Regions from separate parts of the Thermosinus thermophiluss DSM 23256 genome, predicted to be linked through region 3. Evidence: riboswitches for the same ligand, from Rfam matches in the RefSeq annotation. Region 3 holds a riboswitch; each other region holds the start of a gene.
The links. A riboswitch is a leader RNA that binds a small molecule or an ion and turns the genes downstream of it on or off. The one in region 3 is predicted to bind cyclic di-GMP.
Positions count from the first base shown of each region.

Region 1: linked by a shared signal. The riboswitch ahead of BLQ99_RS07615 (HD-GYP domain-containing protein) and the one ahead of BLQ99_RS05035 (methyl-accepting chemotaxis protein) in region 3 are both predicted to bind cyclic di-GMP.
Region 2: linked by a shared signal. The riboswitch ahead of BLQ99_RS09030 (methyl-accepting chemotaxis protein) and the one ahead of BLQ99_RS05035 (methyl-accepting chemotaxis protein) in region 3 are both predicted to bind cyclic di-GMP.
Region 4: linked by a shared signal. The riboswitch ahead of gspE (type II secretion system ATPase GspE) and the one ahead of BLQ99_RS05035 (methyl-accepting chemotaxis protein) in region 3 are both predicted to bind cyclic di-GMP.

Region 1 is NZ_FNBU01000010.1:57,428-65,006, forward strand. It holds gene rpsF (30S ribosomal protein S6) at 1-126, opposite strand, end outside; gene BLQ99_RS07605 (DUF3311 domain-containing protein) at 689-889, shown strand; gene BLQ99_RS07610 (sodium:solute symporter family protein) at 920-2,395, shown strand; gene BLQ99_RS07615 (HD-GYP domain-containing protein) at 2,518-3,405, opposite strand; cyclic di-GMP riboswitch class I at 3,563-3,650, opposite strand; gene ychF (redox-regulated ATPase YchF) at 4,064-5,170, opposite strand; gene BLQ99_RS07625 (hypothetical protein) at 5,380-5,565, opposite strand; gene pflA (pyruvate formate-lyase-activating protein) at 5,597-6,355, opposite strand; gene pflB (formate C-acetyltransferase) at 6,342-7,579, opposite strand, start outside.
Region 2 is NZ_FNBU01000013.1:48,430-56,008, reverse strand. It holds gene BLQ99_RS09045 (PhoH family protein) at 1-569, opposite strand, end outside; gene BLQ99_RS09040 (heparan-alpha-glucosaminide N-acetyltransferase) at 791-1,486, shown strand; gene BLQ99_RS14940 (low molecular weight phosphatase family protein) at 1,494-1,670, opposite strand; gene BLQ99_RS09035 (permease) at 1,687-2,640, opposite strand; gene BLQ99_RS09030 (methyl-accepting chemotaxis protein) at 3,025-5,001, opposite strand; cyclic di-GMP riboswitch class I at 5,080-5,165, opposite strand; gene BLQ99_RS09025 (LysR family transcriptional regulator) at 5,219-6,118, opposite strand; gene BLQ99_RS09020 (DUF47 domain-containing protein) at 6,280-6,906, opposite strand; gene BLQ99_RS09015 (MFS transporter) at 6,986-7,579, opposite strand, start outside.
Region 3 is NZ_FNBU01000006.1:16,900-24,478, reverse strand. It holds gene BLQ99_RS05065 (tetratricopeptide repeat protein) at 1-105, opposite strand, end outside; gene BLQ99_RS05060 (chemotaxis protein CheX) at 136-597, opposite strand; gene BLQ99_RS05055 (chemotaxis protein CheX) at 588-1,076, opposite strand; gene BLQ99_RS05050 (response regulator) at 1,106-1,471, opposite strand; gene BLQ99_RS05045 (HD-GYP domain-containing protein) at 1,479-2,186, opposite strand; cyclic di-GMP riboswitch class I at 2,323-2,410, opposite strand; gene BLQ99_RS05040 (helix-turn-helix domain-containing protein) at 2,674-2,895, shown strand; cyclic di-GMP riboswitch class I at 3,048-3,136, shown strand; gene BLQ99_RS05035 (methyl-accepting chemotaxis protein) at 3,340-5,388, shown strand; gene hpdA (4-hydroxyphenylacetate decarboxylase activase) at 5,537-6,484, opposite strand; gene hpdC (4-hydroxyphenylacetate decarboxylase small subunit) at 6,533-6,799, opposite strand; gene hpdB (4-hydroxyphenylacetate decarboxylase large subunit) at 6,804-7,579, opposite strand, start outside.
Region 4 is NZ_FNBU01000002.1:130,322-137,900, forward strand. It holds gene BLQ99_RS01955 (type II secretion system F family protein) at 1-1,002, opposite strand, end outside; gene BLQ99_RS01960 (type IV pilus twitching motility protein PilT) at 1,060-2,115, opposite strand; gene gspE (type II secretion system ATPase GspE) at 2,120-3,805, opposite strand; cyclic di-GMP riboswitch class II at 3,853-3,936, opposite strand; gene BLQ99_RS01970 (shikimate dehydrogenase) at 4,011-4,877, opposite strand; gene BLQ99_RS01975 (carbon-nitrogen family hydrolase) at 4,874-5,650, opposite strand; gene BLQ99_RS01980 (YqeG family HAD IIIA-type phosphatase) at 5,666-6,172, opposite strand; partial or broken gene BLQ99_RS01985 (IS3 family transposase) at 6,498-7,579, shown strand, end outside.

The DNA of each region.
Region 1 (7,579 bases), on a different contig from region 3:
CCAACGGTCGATTTTCTCAATGTTGCCGCCGTTGTTTTTAATGAGGTTCTCAAACTTGGCAATTACCGCAGCGGTCGCTTCTTCGTCGAGCGGCTTCACAATGAACATGACTTCGTATTTTCTCACGAAAATCACCTCCTCCTATGGACTAGTGGCCCCCGTAGGGGCAGGGAAGGTTTGCAATCTAAAATTGAAACCTGCGTCTAGGCCATGTCCTAGACTGATATATTATACCATTATCCTGCAGCGTAATCAAGGGCGTTCTGTGGTGCCCTTTTATTTATCCGCGCGTGCTCATATCATAGCAGTTTTAAAAAGCGCCCGCTCTTTTTAGCAGGACCGGATTTGCCGGCGCCATAAACGGGAGGATGACTGCCTAAGCGGCAGCGGCGAAAGTTTTCCTGTAGTAAATCTGTGCCTATTAAGCAGGGACTTTAGTTTAACAGTTGTATTTTTTAGTCTAATTCTTAGATGTAATTTGTTCAAAATTAACAAGCAGCGGCAGGATTTTAGTACTATTTGGAATAAAAAATATACAAGGCAATATATTTAGATATCTGAATAATATCAGGGGTGATCCGGAAATTGGAACAGGTCAGCCATAAATCCGGTGCGGCCTCAAGCCGGTTAGGTGGACAAAACGCATCGCTGCGGCTGTTACCAATAAAATAGGAAAGGAGATTTAGGCATGAATCCGGTAAAAGTGATTTTAACATTGATTCCGTTTATCTGGACTATTGGTATGATTCCGTTCGTTAACAGAGTAAAGCCTTTTGTATTAGGGTTGCCGTTTTTGGCCTTCTGGCTGATTGCCGGAATTATCGTCGCTTTTTTGTGCATAAGCGCCCTTTATCGCCTCGATAAAAACAAAGACGACGCGGATGTTTAATCTAAATAACCGGCGAAAGGTTGGTGTTGTATGTCAAACGAAGTACTTGCGCTTGTTGTCATCTTCACTTTTGTTATTGTCGCAACAATTGTCGGCATGATTCCTGGGATGAAACAAAAAATGAACCTGGAACAATGGGCGGTTGGCGGCCGCAACTTCGGCCGGTGGCTCAACTGGTTCATTATGGCGGGTGAAATATACACCGCATTTGCCTTTCTTGGCGCCAGCGGCTGGGCCTATGCCCGCGGCGGCCCCACATTTTACATCCTCGGTTATGGCGCCCTGGCTTATCTGGTAGGCTACTACCTATTGCCCGCCATTTCGCCGCTGGGCCGCAAATACGGCCTGATGACCCAGCCGGATTTGGTGGAACATCTATATAAGAGCAGACCCCTGGGCATTCTGACCGCCTGCATCGGCGTCGCGTTTCTCTTGCCTTATCTGCAGCTGCAGCTTACCGGGTTGGGACTCATCATTGAAACTTGTTCCTATGGCCAGATTACCCGCGTGCCGGCAATGCTCATTGCCTTTACCATGGTGGCGACCTTTGTCTATGTCAGCGGCCTGCGGGGCGTAGCCGCGACAGCCATTATCAAAGACGTTGTCATGATGGTTGCTGTCGTCTTTTTTGGGCTGTATCTGCCTATCCATTACTTCGGCAGCGTCGGCGGCATGTTTGAGGCGCTTGACGCGGCCAAACCGGGTTTTCTCGCCTTGCCGGGCGGGACCAAAAACCTCGATGTCAGCTGGGTAATGTCCACCCTCGTGGTGACCAGCTTGGGCTTTTATATGTGGCCCCATTTTTCGGCCAACAGCTTCAGCGCCAAGAACCCCGATGTCTTGCGGCACAACGCCGTATACCTGCCGCTCTATCAGTACTGCCTGATTTTCCCCATGCTGATTGGCTTTACCGCCCTGCTGGTCATTACGCCGCCGCTGAAAACGCCGGATATGGCCTTTATGACCATTGTCCAAAAAGTATTCCCCGGGTGGGCGTTAGGCCTCGTTGGCGGCGCCGGCGCCCTGGCCTGCATGATCCCGGCGGCCGACCTGCTGCTATCTACGTCCATGCTGTTTACCCGTAATATTTACGGTAAAACAATTGGCAAAGACACCAGCCCGGAAAAAATGGGCCAATTAGCCCGGGTAGTCGTCCTTATCCTTACGGCCATAGCTTTGTACCTGGCTATCTACAAACCTAATATGCTTGTCAATCTCCTGCTTACCGGCTACTCCGGCGTAACCCAGTTCTTCCCCATGATTGTCCTGGGAATGTTCTGGAAGAAGGCTACCAAGATAGGAGCATATACCGGCCTTATTGTCGGCGAAGTTATTGTGTTCGCTTTAATTCTCAACAAAATGGATCCCTTCGCCATTGCCGGCTTGAATCTTAATGCCGGGTTCGTGGCCCTGGTGGTTAACATGATTGTATTTGTCAGCGTCAGCTTGCTTACTTACACGCCGGTAGCTGACAAAGACCAATCACCGCAGACGGCGAAAGCATAATACCAATAATTTAAGAAGGCTTTGGTTAAGACGGCGCAGCCGTCAGTAAACCAAAGCCTTCTTTTTATGTCCACCCAACTCGCCTTCCTTAATTTTTAAGGTTCGGTTGTCAAGCGGCTTATTTACCCGCCCGACGCATTTTGCCAGGCAGGCCGTAGGACTGCTTCCAGCCCCGCCACTACCTCCGGCCAAAACAGGTGCTGCTCGCTTTTTATTGCTTCAAGCGCCTGATGCGGCTCCAGCCCGGTTCGGGATTCCCGCCCCGACGTATAAAGGTCAAATGTATCGGCGACTGCGACGATGCTTGCCAGCAAACTGATTTCGCCGCCCCTTATCCCGGCCGGATAACCGCTGCCGTCGCAGCGCTCATGATGCTGGCCAACGACGGTCAAAACCGCGTCTTCCAGTGCCAGCGGCCGGAGCATGTCGCAGCCGACGCGGGGGTGTTGCTTTACCATTAGCACCTCCTCCGGTCGCAGTGGATCAGCACGGTTGATGGCCTCGGGCGGCACCAGTACCATGCCGACGTCGTGTAGCAGCGCGCCAAGGCAGACCGCCTGCCCGGCCTGCCTGGCCAGCCCCAGTTTTTCGCCAATCATGACCGCCAGCAGCGCCACATTCAAAGAATGGGAATAAACCCAGCCTGCATACCCGACCAGCGTTTTCAAGTGAATACTCCAAAAGCTTTGGCGGCCATTTTCGATAAGCTCGCCTACCCGCGCCGCCGCCGCCGCGATCAGTTCCTGGTCCAACCCAGGGATGGCTGCGGTTAGCTTAGCTACTGCAGCAACCACTTGCTCCCCATCTTGCGTTCTGCGGGGGGGGGGGGGGGACGTAAACTCGCCCCCCTGTCGCTTAAGCACTACTTTACGCTCTAGCAGCCGCTGATAGATCTGCGGCGTTATTTTTTTGCCTTTGGCCACCAGTAATACGCCGTCCGCATCATAAATATCGCGGTCGGCAATGCTGATTACCGTCTCTAAGCTGCCGTTTCCGCCTGCCCCTGTCATTACGTTTCCCTCCCCGCAAAACTTGTACGCCAACCAACAGAGAAACATAGATACCAGGTTGCCTACGGAAAAACAGCAAAAAAGCAGGCTTTCCGCCTGCCAACCAGCTTATAGTCGCATCATCATTGCATATATACAACAATTAGCCCTAATGCTAATTGGCAACCTGGCGATCATAGACACCTAATGTCCTTAGACCCATGGCTTTGCGTCCCCGGCTTTCACCGGGTTTGCCCAAATTTTGCATATCAAAATATGTCGATTCCACCTTTCTTTAATTTTTATCATACTATAGTCGTTGGGTCTTGACAAGTCTCTTTTAGGGAAATAAGTCCTATTTTGAGGAATTTAGTCCTATTTTTGGAGAAATAAGTCATATTTGGGAGAATTTAGTCCCAGTTGGCGCCACAGACCGGTCCGGCCGCCGCTTGGGGGTTAGCAACCGCAGCGCCGATCCACCGCTCCAACTCTCTTAACCGATCAATATCCCCCGCTGGCGTAACCGGGGCATTGTTTCCTGACCGGCACCTTATGACAAAGACTTCCTGTTCGCAGATTTAATTCTGCACCAGGAAGTCTTTGTCTTTCCCCTGTTTAAGATTGGCAATTCAGTTAAGGAATATTACCCGGGAAATGGCGGTGTTGCGCTTCTTCATGCTTACACGTTGAACCGGAAATAGACCACGTCGCCGTCTTGCATCACGTAGTCTTTGCCTTCCAGGCGGATAAGGCCCTTTTCCCGGGCCGCGCCGTAGCTGCCGGCGGCAACGAGGTCAGGATAGGACACGACTTCGGCCCGGATAAAGCCGCGCTCAATGTCGCTATGAATTTTGCCGGCCGCCTGCGGCGCCTTGGTACCCTGCCGGATGGTCCAAGCCCGCACTTCCTGCTCGCCGGCGGTGAAAAAGGTAATCAGACCCAAAAGCTTATAACCGGCCTTGATGAGCTTGTCCAGTCCCGATTCAACGAGGCCCAGCTCGGCGAGAAACTGCTTGGCTTCCTCGTCGGACAGCTCGGCAATTTCCGCCTCGAGTTTGGCCGAGACGGCGATCACTTCCGCCCCTTCCCCGGCGGCATACTGTTTCACCACCTGCACATACGGGTTGGCGTCCGGATCGGCTACATCGTCTTCGCTCACATTGGCGACAAATAGCACCGGTTTAAGAGTAAGCAGATTGAGATCGCGCACCAGGGCCTGCTCTTCTTCGCTTAAGCCCAGTCGCCGCGCCGGCTGCCCCTCACCCAGCCCTGCGCGCAGGCGCTCAAGGACGGCAAACTCGCTCTGGGCTTTTTTATCGCCGGCTTTGGCCATTTTTTGAGTGCGTTCAAATCTTTTTTCCACCGTCTCCAGGTCGGCAAGACACAGTTCGGTGTTGATAATCTCGATATCGCGCAAGGGGTTGAGCGCCCCTTCGACATGGGTAATGTTAGCATCGGCAAAGCAGCGTACCACCTGGGCCACGGCATCGACCTGGCGGATATGGGACAGAAACTTGTTGCCCAGCCCCTCACCCTGGGATGCGCCCTTCACCAGCCCGGCGATGTCGACAAATCGCATGGCCGTGGGCGTCGTCTTGCGCGGCTTATACATCGCCGCCAGCTTCCCCAGCCGCTCGTCCGGCACTTCCACCACGCCCACGTTGGGTTCGATGGTGCAGAAGGGGTAGTTGGCCGCTTCCGCCCCTGCCTTGGTAATAGCGTTGAACAAGGTGCTCTTGCCGACATTAGGCAGCCCGACGATACCTACTTCCAAATTGGTGCTCATGTAAACTCCACCTTACTGCAAAGATAATCATGCCAATAAATGGCGCCACAAAGCATGAAAAAATTTTTAACCACTGAGAACGCAGAGGCGCGATATTCATCGCGCTAAAGCCAAAATTATCCCTCTCCGCGTCCTCCGGTTCCCCTCCACTTTTCATGCTAGCGTTAACCTATATATTTTAGACCATCCAGCCGCTATTGGCAAGGCTTCTATCTCTCCCTGTCCCGCCAGTTGACCCAGACGTATTTCAGCCGGGCCATGCCGAGGAGGATAAACACCGACCCGGCAATGACGCCGACGGTGACGTTAATGATGCGGCCAAAATCGGTGCCGATGGCCACGAGGACGATCCCGGTGATAAAGGTGGACAAACCGAGGAATAATTGGGCAAGCATGAATACCTCCGACGGTTAATAAGTTATCATGCTAATATTCTGCCTCGATTACCCTGATTCCTTGCGCCGTCAGGGCTGCCCGCGCGGCCAGCATCTGTTCGCGCCGGGCAGCGGGTACGCCGGCCAGGGGATAGCGGCGGCCAAGGCCTTCCCATTTGGCCCGGCCAAGAGTGTGGTAGGGTAATAGTTCCACGGAAACGGGCCGCGGCAGGCCATGCAGCAGATCGGCCAACGCCGCAAAATCCGCCGCCGTGTCGGTTAAACCGGGAATGACGACATACCGCACCGTCACCGGTGCGCAACCGACTGCCGTCCGCAGGTTTTCGCCAATCGGTCCGGGCGATCTCCCGGTAAGCCAGACATGCTTGTCGGCAAGCGCCGCTTTAATGCTAAACAGCACGGCGTCAGTATAGGGAAGCACCATCGCCATTTTTTCCGGTGAAGCAAAGCCGGCCGTGTCCAAAGTGGTATGAATGCCCTGCCGGCGGCAGGCGCGAAACAGAGCGGCCACAAACTCGGCCTGTAGCAGCGGCTCGCCGCCGCTCACCGTCACCCCGCCGCCGGAAAACCGGTAAAACGCCTCATACCGGGCCAGGTCGGACAGCACCGCGTCAAGGGTGACCGGCCGGCCGGTCGGCTGCCACGTGTCGGGGTTGTGACAGAATTTACAGCGCAAGGCGCAGCCGGCGAGAAACAGGACATAGCGAATGCCCTGTCCGTCGACGGTACCGCAGGGTTCACAGGAGTGGCAAAGGCCGAGCGGCATAAATCTCTCCTTACAGCCTTTCATAGAAGGTGCGCTCCAGCACTTCGCGTTGCTGCCGGGGCGACAGTTTCGTAAAGTGAACGGCATACCCCGAGACGCGGATGGTGAGATGGGGATAATGTTCAGGATGAGCTATGGCATCCTCCAGGACACGGCGGTCCAAGACATTGACATTAATATGATGTCCTCCCTGCGCGGCATAGGCGTCGAGGATGCCCACCAGGTTGTCCCGCCGTGCCGCCGCCGTTTTGCCTAAAGCGGGTGGCAAGACGGAGAAAGTGTACGAAATACCGTCCTGGCAGTCGTCGTATGACAGTTTGGTAATCGACCGGAGGGCGGCCAGCGCTCCGCGGCGGTCGCGCCCATGCATGGGGTTGGCGCCAGGAGCAAAGGGCTCGCCGGCTTTGCGGCCGTCGGGCGTGGTTCCCGTTTTTTGGCCGTAAACCACATTAGAGGTAATGGTGAGTATGGACAGAGTATGCTGAGCCCCCCGATAGGCGGCATGTTCCTTCAGTCTGGCGCTAAATTCGGCGCACACCTCGGCGGCGATGGCGTCTACCCGGTCGTCGTCATTGCCGAAATAGGGGAAGTCGCCGTCAGCGACGAAGTCCACAGCCAGACCCCGCTCGTCGCGCAGCGCTTTTACTTTGCCGTAGCGGATGGCGCTCAAGCCGTCGGCCACCACCGACAAGCCGGCCGCGCCGAAGGCCATCAGCCGCCCGACTTCCGTATCATGGAGCGCCATCTGCGCGCTCTCGTAGGCGTATTTGTCGTGCATATAGTGGATAAGGTTCATGGTATTGACATACAGACCGGCCAGCCAGGCGAGGACGCGGGAAAAGTTTTGCCGCACCTCGTCGTAATCGAGATATTCGCCCTGCGGCAGCGGCAAGGCCGGTCCCACCTGTTCGCCGGTTACTTCATCGCGGCCGCCGTTGATGGCGTAAAGCAGCGCCTTGGCCAGATTAGCCCGGGCGCCGAAGAACTGCATCTGCTTACCCACTTTCATGGCCGAGACGCAACAGGCGATGGCATAATCGTCGCCATAGACCGGGCGCATCACGTCGTCGTTTTCATACTGAATGGCGCTCGTGTCCAGCGATACCTGGGTACAAAACCGCTTAAAGCCGTCGGGCAGCTGTGTTGACCACAGCACCGTCAGGTTGGGCTCAGGCGCCGGTCCCAGATTATACAGTGTTTGCAGGATGCGGAAAGAAGTGCGGGTGACCAGCGTCCGGCCATCCAGGC
Region 2 (7,579 bases), on a different contig from region 3:
CCGTAGCCTTCATCATAAACGGCAAGGTCAGCGGGATCGAGGCAGTTGATGTCATCGCGGTGAAACTCATTGATTACGCTACTCGACGTGTATACGACCGCCCGGCCGGTATACTGGTGCTCAATGCTTGCTACTTTGTCGTTACGGAAATCTTCGGCCTGTATTTGGAGGATGGAAGCCTTCACCCGCATATTGGTGTCACGGCTAACCAAAACTGTGTGATTATTCGCTTCGCTAAGCCCTTTACAAACCTGGAGGATACGGTTATCGGCCTTGTCACGGTCCCAGTAGACGGGCAGCTCAGTGTTGGTATGGTTGCTTTCCAGCCGTAAGATACCGCCGTAATCATTGAGAGGAACGCCTTCCAGCAAGTTGCCTTTTTCCCGCAGGTTATCAATGATACGGCTGACATGGCGGCTATTAGCCCCCCGTTCGGTTGCTTCTTTCTTAAACCGGTCAAGTTCTTCGATGACCACCTCGGGAATGATGACGGTGTGCTCGTTGAAAGCGAACAGTGCATTAGGCGAATGGAGCAGCACGTTCGTATCGAGCACATAACATTTTGCCATGTAAAGGCCTCCTTTTTGTTAGACCTATACTGCCCTTCACTATATCATATTAACAACCGCCTAAGATAGACTCTTCACTTTTTATCATAGGTTTTATCATAGGCCATACCGAGGTGGGAAAAGTAAAAGGAGTAAGGGGCGGCCTGGAGGTATCGGGCAAAAAGAAGCGAAAAAAGAATGGACCGCTCTTTAGCGGCCCAGTTTCGGTTTTGGGGGATGTTATGACTAGCGACAGGATTTGGGAGATTGACGTCCTAAGGGGCCTGGCCATTGTCCTCATGGTCGTGTTCCACCTTGTTGTAGATCTAAAAGATTTCTATGGCGCCAAACTGGAATACCTGAGCGGTTTTTGGTTCTGGGTCGGCCGTTCATCGGCCCTGCTGTTTATGCTTCTGTCCGGCATAAGCACCGTTCTCGGCCGCCGCCCGCTACGGCGAGCGGTGGCTGTTTTCACATGGGGCATGGTCCTTACGGCTATAACCTACCTGTATAATCCCCAGACCTATATCCGTTTCGGTATTTTACATTTGCTGGGCGTCAGCATGGTGCTGGGGCATTGCCTGCGGCGGGTTCACCCCGCTATCGTGACATTCCTTGCTTTCGTTTTTCTGGCTTTAGGGCAGCTGGCCAAAACAAATGCCGTTTCCCATTCCTTTTTCCTGCCCTTTGGCATCATGCCGAAAAACTTTACCTCGTTGGACTATTATCCAATCTTTCCCTGGACCGGAGTCTTCCTGCTAGGAACCGCCCTTGGCCGGACATTATACAAAGGAAAATTGAGCCGAATACCCGGTCCCCCTCGAGTCGTGTGGCTGGCAACGCTCGGCAGGCATTCGCTCTTCATCTATCTCGTCCACCAACCGGTACTGTTGACCTTGTTGTATCTAGGCCATCTGCTTTGGCGGCGCTTTGCCTGACGCCTCCTTACTCTTCCCTGCCGAAGGTATCGACAATCCATTGTTTGATTTGGTCTCGTACCCTAGCCACGCCGGCCATTATCTCCGCGTCAGCGCCGGTCAAAGCCGACGGGTCGGGAAAACTATGGTGCGACCGCGCCGAATTGTGGGTGCATAAAAATAGGACGCGTTTTTTGCTGCTCATTTAATTGTCCCTCCTATTATAGAATTGCATTAAACAGGTATCCGGTAAAGATGATGGTCACTGTCATAATGCCGACAAAAACGGCGATGAGCTTCGGCTTGAGCACGTTGCGGAGAATAATCATCTCCGGCAGACTCAGCGCCGTCACCGACATCATGAAGGCCAGCACCGTCCCAATGCTCATGCCCTTTTCTACCAGCGCGTAGACAATGGGGATGGTGCCGGCGGCATTGGAGTAAAGGGGTACGCCGATGACTACGGCCAGCGGGACGGCAAACCAGTTGTCCTTCCCCGCGTATTGCACTAAAAAGTCCTCAGGCACATAACCGTGAATGAAACCGCCGATAGCAATGGCGACAACCACATAGGGCCAAATCTTGCGCAATAATTCGCCGGTATAGCCCCAAGCATAGTCCACCCGCTCGCGAAAAGCGACACTGGCAGCCGTCGTCTGCCCCTGCCCCGCTTTCATTTGCAACACGTATTCCTCTACCAGGTGCTCCAGGTTCAGTTTACCAATTACTACTCCGGCGATAATCGCGACCGTTATGCCGGAAAGCATGTAAATGGCGGCAATCTGCCAGCCAAACATGCCCCATAAAAGGACTACCGCGATCTCATTCACCATCGGCGACGAAATCAGAAAGGAAAACGTTACCCCCAGCGGCACTCCCGACTCAAGAAAACCGATAAATAACGGAACCGCCGAACACGAACAGAAGGGCGTAACTATGCCTAGCAGCGCGGCGGAGATGTTACCGAAAAATTCCCGCTTATGGCTGAGGATTTGTCTTGTTCGCTCCGGCGAGAAGTAGGTGCGGATAATCGCCACAACGAAGACAATCACGGCCAGCATGAAGAATATTTTCATGGTATCGTAGATGAAAAAATTAGTGGCGTCGGCCAGCTTGCTGCCGGGCGCGAGTTGAAAAACCCGGTACGTAAGATAATCGGCAATATACTGGAGCATAAAATCGAACCCCTTTTTTATCATCATATTTAAATATTTAAATATATTTTTATTGTAATAAAATACTTTTACCCCGTCAATACCTTTGTGACTTAATTTATCCTTCCGGCCTGAACCCTGATGAATACGTGAAAACCTTGGTAGGCGGTAACAGCCCTCGTCCTGCTGCTCGCGGCCCGGCCCTGAGTTTGCCCCTCTTTCTGGAACCTGAACTGGTGCAAAGAATAAAGAACGGTTTCTCGTCATTATTGACCATAAAACGAACAGACGCTGCTCTGGCAGCGTCTGTTCGTAACTTTCTATCTCCTTTGCGGGTTTCCTGCTGAAAAAATTCCGATTGCCCAGGCTGACCGATGTCCGAAGTGGTAAAGCAGTTCAGGGTTTTTAAACCCGAAAGACACTGACAGACTGCTGAAACTCCTGGGCCAACCTGGCAAGCGCCTGGCTGGCGGATGCGATTTCTTCCGCCGACGCCAACTGTTCTTCCGTCGCCGCCGACACGGTCTGCGCTTCTGCGGCCGTCTCTTTGCCTAGCTCATTAAGGTGCGCAACCGCCCCCACAATCTGCTGACTGCCGGCAGCGAGCTGGTCAATAGCCACGGTAATTTCTTTGATTTGGCTAGATATTCTTGTAACCAAACTAACAATTTCCCGGAAGGTCTGGCCGGCGGTATTGACGACTTCCGCCCCCATCCTGACGGCCTGGTTTCCGCTTTCCATCGCCACTACCGCTTTTTCCGTCTCTCCCTGGACTTCGCTAATCAAAGCGGCAATCCGTTTAGCCGCTTCCTGCGACTGTTCAGCCAGTTTTCTTATTTCCTCGGCAACAACGGCAAAACCGCGGCCCGCATCCCCGGCGCGCGCCGCCTCAATGGCGGCATTCAGGGCCAGCAGGTTTGTCTGACTAGCAATGCCGGCGATAGTATCCACAATTTGGCCGATCTGGTCGGACCGGTTACCAAGACTGGTGACCGCCTGGGCGGATGCGGCTACGGTCTGCTCAATCTGCGCCATCTGGCCGACCGCCTGGTCTACCAGACTGCTGCCGTTTTGGGCCTTACCGGCCGCCTGGTCCGCCTGACGCGCAACCAGATTGGCATTATCCGCCACCTGCTGAATACTCGCCGACATCTCCTGCAACACCGCTGTGGTACTTTCCAGCTCAGCCAGCTGCCGTTCAGCGCCTTTAGCCACACCAGTGATGGAAGCGGCTACCTGGCCGGCTGCCTGCGAAGACTGGTCGGCACTGGCCGTAAGCTCTTCGCTTGAAGCGGCTAAATGCTCGGCATTGGCATTTATCTTCTTTACCAGTTCTTTCAACTGGTCAGTCATGGTGTTAAAGGCTATAGCCAACTGGGCAGTTTCGTCACGGCCGGTCACCGGCAGCTTCTGCGTAAAATCCCCTTGGGCCACCGCGCGGGTAAATTCCACTACCTGGCCGATTGGCCGGGCAACCGACCGGGCAACGGTCATGGCGATAACGATGATCACCAGTGTCACTGCCCCTACCATTGCACCCGATACCAAGAGCTGACGGCGGGCGCCGGCTAATGCTTCCTTTTCCGGCAGCTGAATAATTACGCCCCAGCCGGTGCTGGGAACAAAAGCATAGCCGGCCAGTTTCTTTTCACCTTCAAATTCATAGGTGATAAAGCCGGTTGTCTTGGCAACGGCCTCTTTTACCGGCGGCAAATCGCTGACATTCTTAAGGCTGTCGACAAAATTCTTTACCGGGTGTGAAATCAGCCTGCCCGTGTTGTCAGTAATAAAGGCATATCCGGTTTCGCCCGGTTTGATCGCCCGGGCTTTGGCATCAAGTCTCCCCAGATCGACGGTAGCACACACGGCGCCTACCACTTCCCCTTGGGAATTCTTCACCGGAACGCCAATAATTACGGTAGGCCGTCCGGTTAATTTAGAAATTAAGGCATCGCTTACGGCTACCGGCGCCCCCTTCATTATTGCCTGGAAATAAGCCCTGTCGGCGATGTTGACAGGCTCGCCCGCATCGCGGGCAATCTGGCGTCCGGTCGCATCGGCCACATAAACATTGGTGAAATCAGCATATTGCTGTTTAACCAGCTTTAACAGCGGAACTTGTTGCGCCGGATCCATGCTCATAAGTTGCGGGGTCTGACTTATTAGCCGCAAAACATCAATCAAGGACTGGATCATGCTTTCAGTTTCACCGGCCAAAGCTGCCGCCATCCGCTTATTGTCCTCATATGTACTCTGCACGTCTTTCTGATAAGTCTGGTAGGAAGTGATGCTGCTTAGAACTACCAGCGGAACCAGCGCAACCAGAGCGAAGATCAATAGTAGTTTAGTCCTCATCGGAAACCGGGAAAGTAGGTTCGTCATATGCCGCCTCCTCTTTGTTTTTTGCAAAAATAAAAAAGGCAGACTAATGCTGCCTAAATAAAATCAGTTAATTCCTTAACCGGCAGCTGGCAATCATAGACAAGAAGTCCTTAGACCCTATAGCTTTGCGTCCCCGCCTTTCGACGGGTTTGCCCAATATTTAGTTCCAAAAGGTAGGCTATTACTCATTTTATTTTATAAATAGGTGCACCGTTAGTCAAGTCAAGTCCCCGCTCTTTGCCAAATGGTTCCGGACAAAAGTTAACCACAAGCGGGCGGCATGGGACAGATAGCGCCGCTTGTTCCAAATGATCGACATTTGGAGAAAGAGCTGCGGGTCGGCCAGCGGAACCGCAACAATGGTTTTAGGGTCCAACTGCTCGCAAATTTTGCTGGGCAAGAGGGCAATGCCAAGATTGGCGGCAACAATTTGGGTCATCAATTCCCGTTGGGACGTCTCGAAAATAACATTCGGCTGAAACCCGGCAAGACGGCAGCGGTCGATAATTGCGTCATGAAGACTAAAGTCTTCACGGTATAAGACAAAGGCCTCGTCAGCGAGAAGGGCAAAGTCGACCTCCGGATACTGGCTCAAGGGATGGTTAGGATGCATGATGACCCGCAAAGGATCTTGCGTAAATTCGATCACTTCGTAGTTTTCATTATTGCTCGGACTGCATATTACACCGATATCGAGCGACCCGTCCTGGATGGCAAGTTCAACTTTTTTCGAACCATACTCAAACAGGACAATATCAATATTGGGATAGGTCCGCCGGAATTCGCCGAGCAGCTCCGCAAAGGCCGTAGCCCCCGTTATCGGCGGGAGGCCAATACTGACTTTGCCCTTTTCCAGCTTAACCATGCTTTCGAATTCGGCAGTAATATTCTGAAACAGCGACACAACATGCTGCGCCTGAGAAAACAGTATTTCTCCCGCGTCAGTCAGCTCGACATATTTGGAATTGCGGTTAAAGAGGACCACCCCAAGCTCGGTTTCCAAATCTTTTATCATTTTGCTGATTGTCGACTGTGAGACATATGCGGCCTGGGCTGCCTTACTAAAGCTTTTGTGCCGGGCAACTTCCACAAAATATTCCAAATGGCGTATATCCATAATTTTTCCCCCTCTTAATCATACCATTGATTTTGTCGATAATAAACATTTTAATTATTGATTTTATTTATCCTAAAAAAACGCAGGCTGCATTTTAAACTGCAGCCTGCATCTCAGGTAAGATTGCTTGGGTTTGGCCCACGCCATGCTTACAACTTTTATCAAGCGTACTTCATCAAGACGCCTTTTAACTGGTCGGCAATCCGTTCACAGTGGTCAAGGGCATCCTCTTGCAATTCCAGTATTTCTTTCCACTTAATAATATCGATAGGGTCAACATTGCCGATAAAAAGACGTGCGACTTCTTCGCGATAGATATGGTCGCCCTTTTCTTCCATTTCAACAATATTTTTCGTAAGATCCAGTATTTTTTCCCGATTACCCTTGATATTGGCCAGTAAATCGAAGACTGAAACTAATTCGTCGGTGCACAACACGAGCAGCTTGCCGAGCTCAATGGCACCGCCGGTTGGCTTGCTAACGCGAAAAAGGGCCATCCGCTCCACAATGTCCTCGACATAGTCGACAATATCGTCCAATTGATTGGTAAGGGCGAAAATATCTTCTCTGTCCAGTGGGGTAATAAAGGTCTGGTGCAGATTGTCAAGAATTTCATCGTTAAGTTCGTCCGCCTCATGTTCCAGGTCAAAAACCTGTTTGACCTTTTCCGGCAGACTTTCCGGCCGGATCAGGGCGTCATGGAGGATATAGGCGCCCTTTTGGGCCAGTCTGGCGCTTTCGGAAAACAATACAAAGAATTTATTTTTTTTCGAGTTTAAAGCTAACATATACGTACCCCCCCATTTAAACTTCTGTTTTATGTTTCCCCGTGCGGTCCCCGCTATCCTTGCGCGGCGACAATAATGATCACTGAGTTAACTGGCTCGTCCGGCGCCCAAAGACAATGTATACGGATAAGGCCAATAAGGCCGGGGCCATGGTCCATAGATACATGGTCTTATAACCGGTTAGCTGGGATACCAAGCCCCAGATCACCGAGCTGAAGCCAATGCCAAGATCAAAGCCAATAAAAAAAGTAGCGTTGGCCGCCCCCCGCCGGTTTGGCGGCGCCTGCAGGACCGCCATGGCTTGCAAACCGGGCTGCACCGCGCCAAAACCTGCGCCGTACACGATGCCTGCCGCTAAGAACCAGGCCAAACCCTGCGCCAGGTAGAGCAAGAACATGGCTACCATAACCAAAACCAGCCCGGGAATGACGACAATATCGAACCCGCGCCGGTCGGCAAGCCGTCCGGCGAGCGGCCGGGCTACCGCCAAAGCGGTGGCATAAGCGGTGAAAAAGGGGCCGATATTGCCAATGCCCTGCTGGGCAGCATAGAGCGCCAAAAAAGCTACGATCGCACCATAGGTCATGGTCACAAAGAAGATCACCAACGCCGGCCGCAGCGCCACCTTTTCCAGCAGAACCGTTTTGGCGTTAGCGGCGTTAATGTGCCGGTA
Region 3 (7,579 bases):
GGCTTCAATATAAGCTGCACGAACTTCGGGACTTTCGGATTTTACGGGATGAGACACCACCTGGCGCCGCCTCGCTTTTTTGCTCAGTATGTCAAGTACCGACAAGTCCACAGCCTCCTTTCCCCGCGAGCCTTTTTAGACCTCCAGCCCGATATTGATTTCGATTGTTCCATCCTCGGTAATCATTTCCACAACCAGTGTTTTTACCCGGCTCATTCTAACGGTAACATTCTTCCCCATAACCAGCGTCGGCGGCGAAATATTAACCCGCTTACCGATCCCTTCCAATATGGTCACAGCTTGGGCAGCAACCATATTAGCCAGCTCAGCCACGGCACTCTGGGCCAACTCATTTAATTCGTCCACCGGCATACCCATCATCATGCGCGATGCTACCTTTTTGGCGGTCGCTTCATCCATCGCATAGGCGACATTCCCATGCAAGTCCATATTCAGGCCAATAAGCACATTAACGTCCATGGTAACGATAAGCTTGTCCTTCAAGGCCAACTTTCCGCGGCGAACCTGGGTAAACCCGAATTGCGGCAAAATATTCGCTACGCCTTCGACAAAGGGGGCGACTAGTTTCACGTCCACTGTTCAATCCCCCTTTCAAAACCAATGCTCAAGACAATGTGCCCAGCCGGAGTGTCAACAACAATGATTTGCGCCTCCAGCTTAGGCGTGACAATCTTAAGGTCCTTGCCGACAAACACTCCCGGAGGAGTCAGCATAAGGCCTAACCCGGCCCGCCTATTGTTTAACCAAGTAATGATATGCCCGGACAAAATATTGCCCAGTTCGGCAACTGTATCCATAATAAGCTCATCGTCAAGGTCATCTTCGCCGTTAATAGCAGCACTCAGTTTGCGTGCTGTCGCCTCAGACATATCCAGGATAATCCGCCCCGGGGCCTTCCCGGTAACCCCAATAATTACCGCCAACCCCGCCGAACTAAATATATCATTTTGCGGCAAACAATTGGCTGCCGTTATGTCCAGGCCTGCCATCTCGCACAACACCCGCCGTACCGCCGGCAACCAGCCCGTCACTATATTTTTTCCCAACTGGTCCAAAAAGCCCCACTCCCTTCCGGCTAACAACTTTACACAAGCGCGCTGATAATATTTTTCAACTCATCGTCTTTGAACGGTTTTTGGATAAACTCTTTGACACCCATTTCTCTGGCCTTTTTAACCAGTTCATCATCACCCATGGCGCTCTGAAAGATAATCCTGGCCTGGTTATCTTTGCCCAAAATTTCTTGGGCAGCCGCCAGCCCATCCATAACCGGCATGGTTATATCCATAATGACCACATCCGGTTTAAGGTCAAAATACATTGCACTGCCTTCCTTGCCATTGTAAGCCGACCCGACAAGTTCAAATTTTTCCTCGTTCTTAAAGGCCCTGGCGACAGCCCGGTGAATAAACGGCGAATCATCAACCACCAAAACGCGAACCTTGTCCATATCCAGATTAACCTCCTGTTGCCTGTTTTTTATGATCGCAATATTCATTAAAAACATCGATAAATGCTTCTACTACTGCCGGATCGAACTGGCTGCCGGCAGCAGCCTTGATTTCCTGCATCGCCTGTATCGCTGAGCGCCTGGCCCGGTAAGGCCGATCCGAAACCATAGCCTGGAAACTATCCGCCACCGCCACAATGCGCGCCCCCAGCGGAATGGCTGCTCCAGCCAGGCCGGCAGGATAGCCGCGGCCATCCCATCGCTCATGGTGATGACGGACAATATCGGCTACCGACACCATGCCCGGGATGTCGGCGATAATATCTGCTCCAATATCCGGATGCCGCCTCATTAATTCCCACTCTTCCGGCGTCAGGGAGCCAGGCTTGCCCAAAACCGCGTCAGGCATGCCAATCTTGCCAATATCATGAAGAAGCGAGGCAAGCTCAATATAATACGCTTCTTTCTCCGACCAGACAAGCTTGCTGGCAATTTTCCCGGCCAGAACCGCCACCCCGGCGGAATGACGGTAAATGTAACGATCTCGGGCTTCCAGGGCATTGACCAATGCTTTTATAACCGCAGACAAAAAGACTTCTCGCGGGCTGTCAATACCGTGACCTATCCGGGTCTTGTCAGCAAGTAGGTCCTCCAGCCAGGCGCCAGCATCGTCTAAACCCAACCATAACTTATTGTCATCATTACCTACCAGCAATTTACCCTCTCCCTTCGCCTGGCGCTATATTGCCTGCCTTTCACCCTATAGACAAGCCCATGCCGGGCGCACACAAAAAAACGGCTGCCTCAAAGCAGCCATTACCACGCAAAATAGTCATACTAATACCTGTCGACTTGGCAACCCGGCTGCCATATTCTAACCACGAATTTAGGCCCGTAGCTTTGCGTCCCCGGCTTTCACCGGGTTTGCCTTTATCAACGACAATTGATATTTCGATTTAAAATTTATAATTTTCCAACTTTTAAATTCGTGCAGGTAAGCACTTGGCTGGCAAATTCCGAAAAGGACTTTACCAACCACGTTATTGAACTTATTTTAGTTGATCTGATTATTCAAGCAGCGGCTACGTCGCCCGTCTTTTCAAAACCGCCGCCCTACAAATCGCACCAATCAGCACCATTTTACAATTTTTTTACCTTCTTAAATTATAGTCACCTTTTCGGTGACTCGCAAGGGGGTTTTTATGTTTCTACACGAAATTTTTTGTGTCAGGTTACGGCAACTGCGCCAAAAACACAACCTGACGGCTGAGCAGTTCGGCAGAATCTTCAATGTATCTAAACAAACCGTAAGCCGGTGGGAGCTAGGCGACCGTATTCCGCCGCTCGATGTTGTTGTTGCTATTGCTGACTATTTTGATGTCTCTCTGGACTGGCTCACCGGGCGAACCGACAATATGCCATAATAACTTTAGCACCAAGCCTCCAGAAATAAACAGACGGGCTCGTGCCGCCGACCCAGCCATCTAAAAAAAGTATTAAAAAGGCTTGACAACATATTTAATAATAGTCTAAGTTAATTTATGGCAATTACTTTAATAGCGATTATCTTAAAGCAATTATCCAAAGGCAAACCTGTCGAAAGGCAGGGACGCAAAGCCACGGGCCTAAGGAATAGCAGTTATTCTATGGCAGCCGGTTGCATGATTGCGGCGGGTCCTTCTATACCTTTAGCCGTATAGAAGGATTTTTTATTTTGAAAAAGGGGCGGTGATAAAAGTAAAACATACTATGTCTTTTGGGGACCTAGCTAGCAAACGGATGGTAAACTATTCAAAGCCAACAAATTCAGCGAAGGAGGCGTTATCCTGGCCGCCGCCCGGGGAGCGGCCGCGGTTAGGGGAAAGGATATGTTTATGAAATTCTTGCGCATAAACATGAAAAGCCTACTGACAAAGATGACCCTGTTTTTTGGCCTGGTCGTGCTGGCAGGGTGTCTGGCGCTCTGGTTGGTCAGTACCAACCGCGCCGGCGAGGCGGTAAAAGCCGAAGCCGAAGATGGCATGCTGAAAGTGGTCAAACAATATACGGCCATGCAGGACAATCGCATTGATACCCTCAAATATATAGTGGAAAACGTGGCGGCGCGCAATGTCGTCCGCGGCAAAGCCGGCGACCGGGAAGCTACTTTAGAAGAAAAACTCGCTGTTTTGGCTGCGGAACTGCAACAGGCAGAAAAACTGGGCTTTAAACGCATGGGTCTCATCGACAAGTCCGGCAAGGCCTTTTATCCGGACGGCAGGACCGCCGACCTTGCCGACCGGGACTACTTCAAGCAGGCGCTGGCCGGCAAAACATATATATCCAGTACATTGGTCAGCAAAGTAGACAACTCGGTCATGTTTGGCGTGGCCGCCCCGGTCCGCCACTATGCTAGCGGCGAGATAACCGGTGTGGTCTTCGGCATCGTTGACGGCGCCCATTTTGCCAAGACCGTGGGCAGCCTTTCCTATGCCCAAACTGGCTATGCCTTCGCGGTCGATAGTACCGGTAAAACGATCGGCCATAAAGATCAAGAACTTGTTCTTAAACAGGTAAATTTCATCGAAGAGGCCAAGACTAATCAAGAGCTGGCCGGACTGGCGGCTATCATCTCCCGGATGGCCAAAGGCGAGGAAGGCGTAGGTGTCTACACCTATCAAGGACAAAAGAAATATGTTGCCTTTGCCCCGGTCAAGAGCACCGGCTGGTCAGTCGCCATTAACGCCCCGGAAGATGAAGTGCTGGATAAGGTAGCCGGTCTAAACCGGGTGCTGCTGGTGGTTTCCGCGCTGGTGCTCGCCATCGCCCTGGCCCTGACGGTCTTCATCGCCCGGAGCATTGCTGTCCCGCTGAAGCTGGCGGTCGACCACTTAAGCGTCATTGCCGACGGCGACTTCACCAGGGCAGTACCGGAAAAGTTCCTCCGCCGTGAGGACGAGATCGGCCAATTAACCAGGGCGCTTGACAAACTGCAGCATGACCTGCGCCCCCTTATTGGCAGCATTCGTAGCGACGCCAAGATATTGTCGACAAGCTCGGAAAGCTTGAGCGCCGCCTCCCAGGAAGTAGCGTCATCCTCTAACGAAGTGGCCAAAGCCATTCAGGAAGTGGCTGCCGGCGCGTCAAACCAGGCCTCCAGCCTGCAGGACATCGTCGCCCTTATTGGCGCTATTTCCGCCCAGCTCGAAAAAGTCTATACCGCACTTAATAACGTTAAAGCCAATAGTGAAGAAACAACCGAACTGGCCGGCAAAGGCAGACAGGAACTGGATTTGCTCACCGCATCGATCGACAATGTCAGACAGGCTTTTCAGCTGGTTACGGAAAAACTTGCTAACCTGGACAAATCGGTCGGCCAAATTGGGGAAATCATGGGCGTAATTACCGGCATAGCCGACCAAACCAACCTATTGGCTCTCAATGCCGCCATCGAAGCGGCGCGGGCGGGCGAAGCCGGCCGCGGCTTTGCCGTGGTAGCCGAAGAAGTGCGCAAGCTGGCCGAGCAGTCGCGCGCTTCAGCCGACAAAATCAAAGCCCTGCTGGACACCGTCGGCGCTGAAACCGGCGAAGTAGTGGAGACTGCCCGAATAACGCAAGACCAAGTGACAAATCAAATCGAAAATGTCAAGAATACCGTCAGGTCGTTTGACCACATCCTCGCTTCGGTAGCGGCTATTGCTCCCATGATCGCGGCCGCGTACCAGGAAATGGACAAAACGGTTAAATCCAAAGACGCGGTACTGGACCGCGTCCAGAGCGTCAGCGCCGTGTCGGAAGAGACGTCGGCCGCTTCCGAAGAGATTGCCGCTTCGGCCGAAGAGCTTACTGCCTCGACCGAAGAAATCGCCGCCGGCGCCCAGCAGGTGCTGAACGTGGCCAAACGGCTGGACGAGCAAGTCGAGCACTTCAAAGTGTAACGCCTGGATATATAAATATTAAGGCCCTGGCACAAGACCAGGGCCTTTTTAACTTACTGGCAGTCAACCCGCCAATTGGCGTCATATATTATGGCCGTATAATTGCCGTCCCGTTGGTATACACAGCGCAGTTCCCACTGCTGCGCCGCTAAAAGGGCGTCTCGTGCCCTACATAACACAATATGTCATTGGCCAGAAACAGCTCCTGAATATGGTCGAGCACATGCTCCGGCGTCGCTTCATAGTCGCGGTAGGGATAAACCATGCCGCACTGCGTCCATTTTGAGTCGCCCAGGCGGTGAAACGGCAAAATATTGATTTCGTTCTGGCCGATCTCTCTGAAAAAGGCAATCATAGCGTTAATGTTATCTTCACTATCATTAAAATCGGCAATCACCGGCATGCGGATTATCAGCCGCCCCGGCCAGCCATTCGCCTTGAGCGCGCGGATATTGTTCAATATTAATTCGTTCGATACCCCGGTTTTATTTTTGTGTTGATCCGGATCCATATGTTTTATATCGATAAATGCAAAATCAATATTGGCCATGACATCGCTGAAAACCGGCCACGGCGCATAAGCGCTGGTCTCGATGGCAGTGTGGATATAACTTTCCCGGCACCTTTTTAAAGCTGCCAGCAAAAAATCCTGCTGCACGAGCGGCTCACCGCCGCTGAAAGTGACCCCGCCGTCCGAACCCCAATAATGCCGGTCGCGGTTTAAGATCCGCGTCAGTTCTTCAACGGTTATTTCCCGGCCGCAGACGGTGAGCGCCTCGTTAAGACAGGCCGCCGCACAGGCAAAGCTCGCACAATGGCGGCACTTATCCCAGTTAATTTTTATCCGTTCGTGCTTTTCACCGCCGTCAACCGCCTGCTCTGGACAGACAGGCGCGCACCGGCGGCACTTGCGCTGCGGACGGACGCACTTAGTCGCCCGGAACATTAGTCGCCGACGAGCTTCCCACCCTTCCGGATTGGCGCACCAACCGCACCGCAGGGGACAGCCCATCATGAAGACCAGCGTCCGACATCCGGGCCCATCATGAACCGAATAGCTTTGAATATCGAAAATCAGGCCTTTGCTGTTTGGCAAAACCAATCACCCTCGCTTATAGGGCTTTGCGCCCCGCCGGCCGTCGGCTCACTTGCCCCGAAAATGTTCACAGACAGCAGCCTTAAGCTCGCCGAACGTCCAGTAGTTATCGCCAAAACCAAGGCAACGGCCGATAAGTTTTTCATCAGGCTCGGTAAAGTTAGCGCAGTGCTTGCACTTGGGCATCGCATCAAACTTGGGGCATATTTGCCCGTCGGTTAATATTTCCTTTTGGTGGACATTGCATATTCCCTTTGCTACGTCAATGGGGATAAAATTGCGGCAGTCGTTATGGTTGAGTGCTGCTTTGTCCATCACTTTACACCCCTTCATATTCGGTTCTGGCAATGACCTCGTCCTGGATCGGTTTGCCAATTTCCACCCAGTATTGGGTAAAGCCGGCGACGCGGACCATCAGGTCGCGGTATTTATCCGGGTTTTGCTGGGCATCTTTAAGGACGTTCGAATCGACAATATTGTACTGGATATGAAAGCCCCCGCGGCGCAGATATGCCCGGGTCAGCTCGAGCAGCTTGCGTGAGCCGCTGATGCCGCGCACCGCATTGGGATGGATTTTCAGGTTCATTTGCGAGTTCTGCGACTGGGAATGGTCCCAGCAGCACGCCGACTCAAACAGCGCATACGGCCCGTTCCGGTCAGTACCCGGATAAGCTGACATGGACGCATCGGCATAAGTCGTTCCGGCCAGGCGGCCGTCAGGCGACGCCAGCGTGACTGCTCCCTGGGCGCCGTGGGTGGAAACCGAAATCTGACAAGAATACATCGGTCGGCCGTAGAGCGATTCAAATTTACGGCACATTGCGCAGAACCATTCTTCGTATTCTTGCAGGATACTGTCGGCATAGGGGTCATCATTGCCGTATTTAGGCGCTTTCAGGCAGTCGCTGTGGATCTCGTCAAAGCGCGTGTCGGCATCATCCCGTTTTTCCTGCGCCGCGAGGGAGAAGCTGCCCGCTTCGGCTGCCGTCTTAAAGCCGAAGTTGTTAAGAACGGCCTCCCGCATGTCCTCAAGCGTATACTTTTTTTCGTCATAAACCAATTTTTTGAGCGCCGCCAGCGAGTTAACCATATTAA
Region 4 (7,579 bases), on a different contig from region 3:
GACCATCGGCGTGAAAATGCTGCTGGCGCCGAGGGGCGCCGCCAGCCCCAAGCCGTCGCGGATACTGGCCTGAGCCGAAGTAAGCGCGTTAATCATTGTCAAATTGGCTGTCGTCTTTTTTACTACGTCCAGGGCACTAATAATGGGAACGCCGCCGCGCACTAATGTCCCAAGCGTTCGACTAAACCGGGCAATAGCAATTTTCCGTAGCAACATACCAAAAATCGGCAAATAAAGTACTATTTGGTCAACCGCCGGTCTAATGCGAGGCTGCCGTGCTAAAAGGACCACACCGTAAGTACTGATGGCAACGGCCATAAAGAAAATCGGCCAGTAATTGCGTAAGAATTGACTGATGCCCAGCAGGATCCGAGTGGGCAGTGGCAACTCAACTTTCAAGTTGTTAAATAAAGTCATAAAAGTGGGAAAAACAAAAGTTAAAATAAAAGTTACCGATAAAGCGGCCATGGCAATGACTACTGCCGGATAGACAAGCGCCGACTTGACTTTCTCGTTGAGTTTGTGTTCTTTCTCGAAATGTACGGCCAGGCGGTTTAAGACATCGTCAAGGACGCCACCCAGCTCCCCCGCTTCCACCATGCTCACCATGATGACCGGAAAGACCTGGGAATGTGTACCAAGCGCCCGGGAAAGGGTTTCCCCTTCCTGAACCTTGCGGTAGACGTCTTGGACGGCCGCCTTCAGTTTTGGATTGTACGTCTGTTCGATCAAGATACTCAAACAAGTAAGGAGCGGGAGCCCCGCGTCCACCATTGTCGCAAACTGACGGCAAAATAAAGCGAGGTCTTTGACGGTTACCCGCCTTACTAAATTGATAAGATTGTGAATGGAGAAGGACACCTTCTTTTCTTTTATCTGAGTTACAAAATATCCCTGGTTACGAATATACGCTGCAACGGCAGCCTCGTTTTCGGCCAAAATAGTACCTGTCATCACTTGTCCGGTACGGTCTTTGGCTTTATATTCAAACGGTTTGGCCACCTGTTCCACTCCTGTCAAAAGCGTCTACCGTATCATATTCTGTAAACGCTGAAATGATTATCCATTAATCAGCTTCAGGAACATTTCCTGGTCCATTGCCCGTGCCAGGGCATCTTCCCTGCTAATAAGGCCGCTCCGGTACAAATCGCGCAACGCCAAGTCCATAGACTGCATTCCTTGCTTGCCGCCGGTTTGGATAACCGAAAGAAGTTGATGGGTTTTGCCCTCCCGGATAAGGTTGCGCACTGCCGGCGTAGCCACAAGCACTTCCAAGGCGGCCACCCGACCCCTTCCGTCCTGACGGGGTAAGAGCTGCTGGGCAATAATCCCCTGGAGGGTAAGGGAGAGCTGCACCCTGATTTGCTGTTGCTGATAAGGCGGAAAGGCATCGATAATCCGGTCAACTGTCTGAGCCGCGTCAGCGGTGTGCAAAGTGGCAAAGACCAGATGGCCTGTTTCCGCCGCCGTCACCGCAATGGCAATGGTTTCCGCGTCCCGCATCTCCCCGACCAGGATAACGTCGGGGTCCTCGCGCAGGGCAGCGCGGAGGGCATTGGCGAAAGAACGGGTGTCGGTGTTTATTTCCCGCTGGTTGACAATGCTCTTTTTATGCTGGTGCAGGTACTCGATGGGGTCCTCCAAAGTGATGATATGACACGACCGTTCGCTGTTAATGAGATCAATCATAGCCGCCAGCGTTGTTGACTTGCCGCTTCCCGTCGGACCGGTTACCAATACCAGTCCCCGCGGCTTACGGGCCAGCGTTTTTATTACTTCAGGGTGGCCCAGTTCGTTAAGGGTAGGTACTTTCTCGGCAACAACCCGGACGGCTATGGCCGTAAAGCCGCGTTGCCGGAAAGCGTTCACGCGGAAACGGCTAAATCCAGCGATCGCATAGGAAAAATCGATTTCTCCCTGTTTACGGAATTTTTCTTGCTGCTGTGCATTAGCTATGGATTTGAAAAGTTGATCTGTTTCGTCGGCAGTAAGTGGTGACCAGTCCGTATGGACAAGATTACCGTGAATACGAAAGACCGGTGGCACCCCCACGGTAATATGAATGTCTGAAGCCTGGCGCTGCACCGCTTCCCGTAATAAACCTTCCAGTGTCATTTAATTAGCCCCCGTATTCGCCAGTATAAGCAACACGCATAACCTCTTCTATGGTTGTTATTCCCGCTAAGGCCTTGTCAATGCCGTCCTGGCGCATGGTATGCATGCCTTCCTGCTTGGCGACCGCTGCCAGTTCGTCGCTGGATGTCCGCCGGTTGATAAGCTCCCGCAAACTCGGGCTAACCTTCATCACTTCGTGAATAGCTACTCGGCCGCGATACCCGGTATGACTGCAACGCGGGCAGCCAGCGCCGCGGTATAGCGTAATTTCCTGACCAGGCAAATATCCAAGAAACAACCGCTCCGGCGATTCAGCCTCCGGACTGTATGGCTTCTTGCAATCCGGACAAATGACCCGTACCAACCGCTGGGCCACGACGCCCAAAACGGACGAAGCCACTAAAAATGGTTCGACGCCCATATCGATCAACCGGGTTATCGCCCCCGGCGCATCGTTGGTATGGAGGGTAGTAAAAACCAAATGACCGGTTAAGGCGGCCCTGATGGCAATATCCGCTGTCTCGGCATCGCGGATTTCCCCCACCATGACGATATTGGGGTCTTGGCGCAGTATTGACCGCAAACCGCTAGCGAAGGTTAAACCGGCCTTATAATTGACTTGCACCTGATTGATCCCGTCAAGGCGGTATTCCACCGGGTCTTCGACCGTAATAATGTTTTGGCCGGGAGAATTAATTTCCGTCAAAGTGGAATACAGCGTAGTCGTCTTGCCTGAGCCGGTAGGCCCGGTGATAAGAATCATGCCGTAAGACTGGGAGTACATTTGCCGGTACCGTTTAAGATTCGCCGGGGAAAACCCTAGCTTGTTAATATCAAGAATAACCGCCCGCTTATCCAATAGGCGCATTACTACTTTTTCGCCCAGAATAGTAGGGAGAGTAGATACACGAATATCAATATCGCGGCCTGCTTCCTGAACTTTAATTCGTCCGTCCTGGGGCACGCGTTTTTCGGCAATGTCCATTTCGCTCATAATTTTTATCCTTGAGACAATTGCCGCGTGAACATGGCGGGGAAAGGTGACCACTTCCCGCAAAACACCGTCCACCCGGAAGCGCACCCGCAAGTGTTTCTCCTGTGGCTCTATATGGATATCACTGGCCCGTTCTTTAACGGCCTGGCTAATGAGAGAATTGACGATACTGACTACCGGCGCGTCATCGGAGGTAGTAACTTCGACAATATTACCCGTATCTTCCGGGCGCAGTTTGTTCACCGCTTTTTCTACCAGCTCTTTTACACCATAAGTTTCGCTGATCGCCCGAACGATCTCTTTCTCCGCGGCAATAACCGGCTCGACTTCACAGCCGGAAACCATGCGGACATCGTCAATGGCATAAAAGTTGGTAGGATCTACCATGGCCAGCGTCAGTTTGCGGCCTTCTTTTTTGATCGGTATTACTTGGTAGCGCTCCGCCAGGGAAGCCGGAATAGCCGCCGCTGCCTCCGGATTTGGTTGGATGCTTCTCAAATCGATATGAGGTACCCCAAGCTGAAATTCGAGGACCTCAATCATACTGTCCTCAGTTATATACCCGAGGTTGATCAGAACTTTCCCCAGCCGCTCCCCCGTCTTTTTTTGCACGTTAAGGGCTTTGTCGAGCTGCTCGGGCGTTATGAGACCTGCTTCAAGCAATAAATCGCCTAAGCGTTTCCGTGTTTTCACCATGCCCGCCCCCATAAACGAAAAACAACCGCCACCAGCAAAAACGTTATTTTGCATCTGGTCGGTTGCACTACTTGCTCGGTCTGGACTAAGTGCCCACATTACCGTCCGGACTTCATCACACCCATTGCAGTATTCTTTTGGCTGCGTATATATTCGTAATAAATTGGTAAAAATCCTGCAATGAAGCGGACGGGTTTACAATATTTCAAAGAACTGTTAATTCATGTAACCGTTGTTTTAAGCTCCCGGCCATAACCTCCCGCGGCGCCTCGCGGCCTGTCCACAGAGTAAAAGCCAAAGCGCCCTGCTCGACCAGCATGCCAACACCGCCTACCGTTTGGTGTCCGCGCCTGGCGGCCTCGTGCAAAAACCGGGTCTCATTCGGATTGTAAATTAAATCACAGACAACGGCTCTAGGATTGAGTTTTTTCCATTCAATATCAGGCATCTCATGACTATTGGGCCACATTCCCACCGGCGTGCAATTGATAATTATATCACAGTCGGCCAAATGACGGCTAAGTTCTCCAGCCAGCCAGGGGGATGATGAAATGGTCTTGTAATCGGCGGCAAAAGAAGCCGCCAGCGCTGCCGCTTTATCTTCGTTACGCGCTACGACGGTAACCCATGCTGCGTTATTATGGATAAGCCCGGCGGCCACGGCGCGGGCGGCCCCGCCCGCCCCCAACAGAACGACTCTTTTTCCGTTCGGCTTGACGCCAGCCGCCGCAAGAGCGGCAATAAAAGCGGCGGCGTCAGTATTATGGCCAGCTGTCCGCCCGTCTTCGATGACAATAGTATTTACGGCGCCAACCATGCGGGCGGTATCGTCCAAGGCGTCTAAATGCGCCATAACTGCCACTTTATGGGGGATGGTAACATTGGCTCCGGCAAACCCCATGGCCTTCAACCCGGCGATAGCGGCGCCAAGATCATCAGGTTTTACCGCTAAGGGTAAATACACATAATCCAGCCCCAGGTACCGGAAAGCCGCATTCTGCATCGCTGGCGAAAACGAATGCTCTACCGGCCAGCCCAGGAGGGCAACGGGTTTGGTCTTGCCGGTAATCATAGATACACCTCCGGCCGCCGGTCCTGCCAGACCGACATTTTCTCCCGTGCCTTCGCGACTAACGCAAAGTCGGCCTCGGCATACAGAATCGTTTCTTCCTCTCCGCCTTCCGCCAAAACTTCTCCCGACGGCCCGATAAGCATCGAATGGCCGTAGAAAGGATTCCCCTTGTGCTCGCCAACGCAATTGACAACGCAAAGAAATACCTGGTTTTCGATAGCCCGGGCGCGGCTTAACAAATGCCAGTGCTCGCCGCGGGCGGCCGGCCACTCAGCAGGAAGAAAGATGATTTTTACCCCTTCTTGCGTAAGCGAGCGAAACAATTCAGGAAACCGCAAGTCATAGCAAATGGCAATACCAGCCGTGACCCCATTTAAATTAAAAGTACACCGGCGATCACCGGCGGCAAAAAAACGTTCTTCCCCCATCATACTGAAGAGGTGGATCTTTCGGTACTCGGCGGCAACATTTCCGTCCGGACCTATTACTACCGCGCCGTTATAAACTTTTTCGTTTTTTCGTAGCGGTATGGAGCCGGCAATGATATAAGTGCCATATTTCCTGGAAATATTTAGCATTTCACTGATCGTCGGACCTTCAACATCCTCGGCCCACTTGTCCACGTCCCGCAAGGCATACCCGGTTGTCCAAATCTCCGGCAGGACGACAACATCTGCCCGGGCTGCTCCTTCCCGAGCTAACGCCAGCCCGCGGCGGCGATTTTCATCGACGGCGCCGGCAATAACTTTCATCTGTACCAACGCAATACGCATTTTATCACCCTGTTCTTATTTCATGAGTCCTTTGGCCCGTAATAGTAGCACGGCCAATTTTTCGAACTGCCTCTGGATTTTTGTTCCGATAAACTCCTTTGTCGCCAGCGGCTTCACCCAAATGGTATAAAGGCCAAGGCGGTTACCGCCTAAAATATCGGTAAACAATTGGTCACCGACCACAGCCACCTGATCAGGCTGCAGACCTAAAACAACAAGTGCCTGGCGAAAACCCGCTTTGGCCGGTTTATACGCCCGCGAAACAAAGGGAAGGTTAAACCGCTGAGCAATCTCTTTAACCCTTTTCTGCCAGTTATTGGACACGATAGCGACCTTAAATCCTTTTGCTTGTACTTCGTTCAACCAGTCGGTGATGCGCGGACACATTTCCAGACTGTTCCACGGAACAATAGTGTTGTCCAAATCGAAAATAATGCCGCGTATACCCCGCTTTTCCAGGTCATTTAGGTCAATCTCATGCAATGTGTTTACAGTCGTATCCGGACACAACAGTCTGTACACCCCGCCACCCCCATAGGATCACTCAGGAAAATTATATGAAGATTATAACACGAGTAATCAAAAAAACTAAAGATTACTTCCAGGTAAACAGCCATGGGCAACATTTTTTGTCTCGTTTGATTACCTTTATCCATTCGGCACACTGCTCATCTTAAAATTATTATAAGAAATTAGTCAAAATATGTCGAAAAAATCTTAGATATAAAACGCCAAGCTCGTTGCGGGCAAAACTAGTGAAGCCAGACAGGAGTAAAAGTGTATGGCGGGACTATAATGCTCCCATAGGGTGAGACACAAAAAAGAAAAAATAAGTTATAATGGGAGCATGAACAAGAGAAATCAGTATTCAGCCGAATTTAAAACCAAAGTCGTTCTGGAAGCCCTCCGGGAGGAGGGAACTGTGAACGAGATCGCTGCCCGGCATGGAGTGAATCCTGTCATGGTCAGTCGCTGGAAAGCCGAATTCCTGGAGCGAGCTGCAGAGGTGTTTAAGAAAGGTCCCTCAACTGCCGAAAAGGAATTGGAAAGCGAAAGAGAACGGGTAGCACAACTGGAACGCAAAATCGGTCAGCTGACCTATGAGGTCGACTGGCTAAAAAAAAAATCTGACGAAATCCTCAATCGCAAGCGACCGTAAGGCCTTTGTAGAACTCGATAATACAAACATCACCGTGAAGCGCCAGGCGGAGCTTCTTGAAATCAACCGGACCAGCGTCTACCGCAAACCGGCAAAGCCAACTGTCAGCGAGCGAGATCTATGGATCATGCGCCGGATTGATGAAATCCATACTGCTGAACCTACTTGGGGCTATCGTACAATTACCCGCATTCTGCAGCACGAGGATATTATCATCAACCGGAAGAAAGTCCGGAGACTCATGCGGGATATGGGCATTTACGCCATCTATCCTAAGCCCAACCTCAGCAAGCGCTATCATGCCCAATACGTTCGGCCATATCTTCTCAGGAACCTTGAAATCACAAGACCAAACCAGGTGTGGGGCGTCGACATAACCTACATCCGTATGAAGAAAGGCTTCATGTACCTCTTCGTTATCATCGACTGGTACAGCCGCTACATTGTCGATTACGAGCTGTCCAGCACGCTGGATAAATCCTTCGTCCTCGGTTGCCTGAAGCGTGCGCTGGCCATTCAAAAGCCGGAGATCATCAACAGCGACCAGGGCAGCCATTTCACCAACCCAGATTACATCAAACTGCTCGACGAAGCCGGTGTGAGGATTTCTATGGACGGAAAAGGCCAGTGCCTCGACAATGCTAGGACGGAGCGTTTTTTCCGGACCTTGAAGTATGACAGGATCTATATTAACGAGTATGAGACACCACGGGAGTTGCGGGCCATGTTGAGAGATTACATAAAAACTTATAATAATTACCGTCCGCATC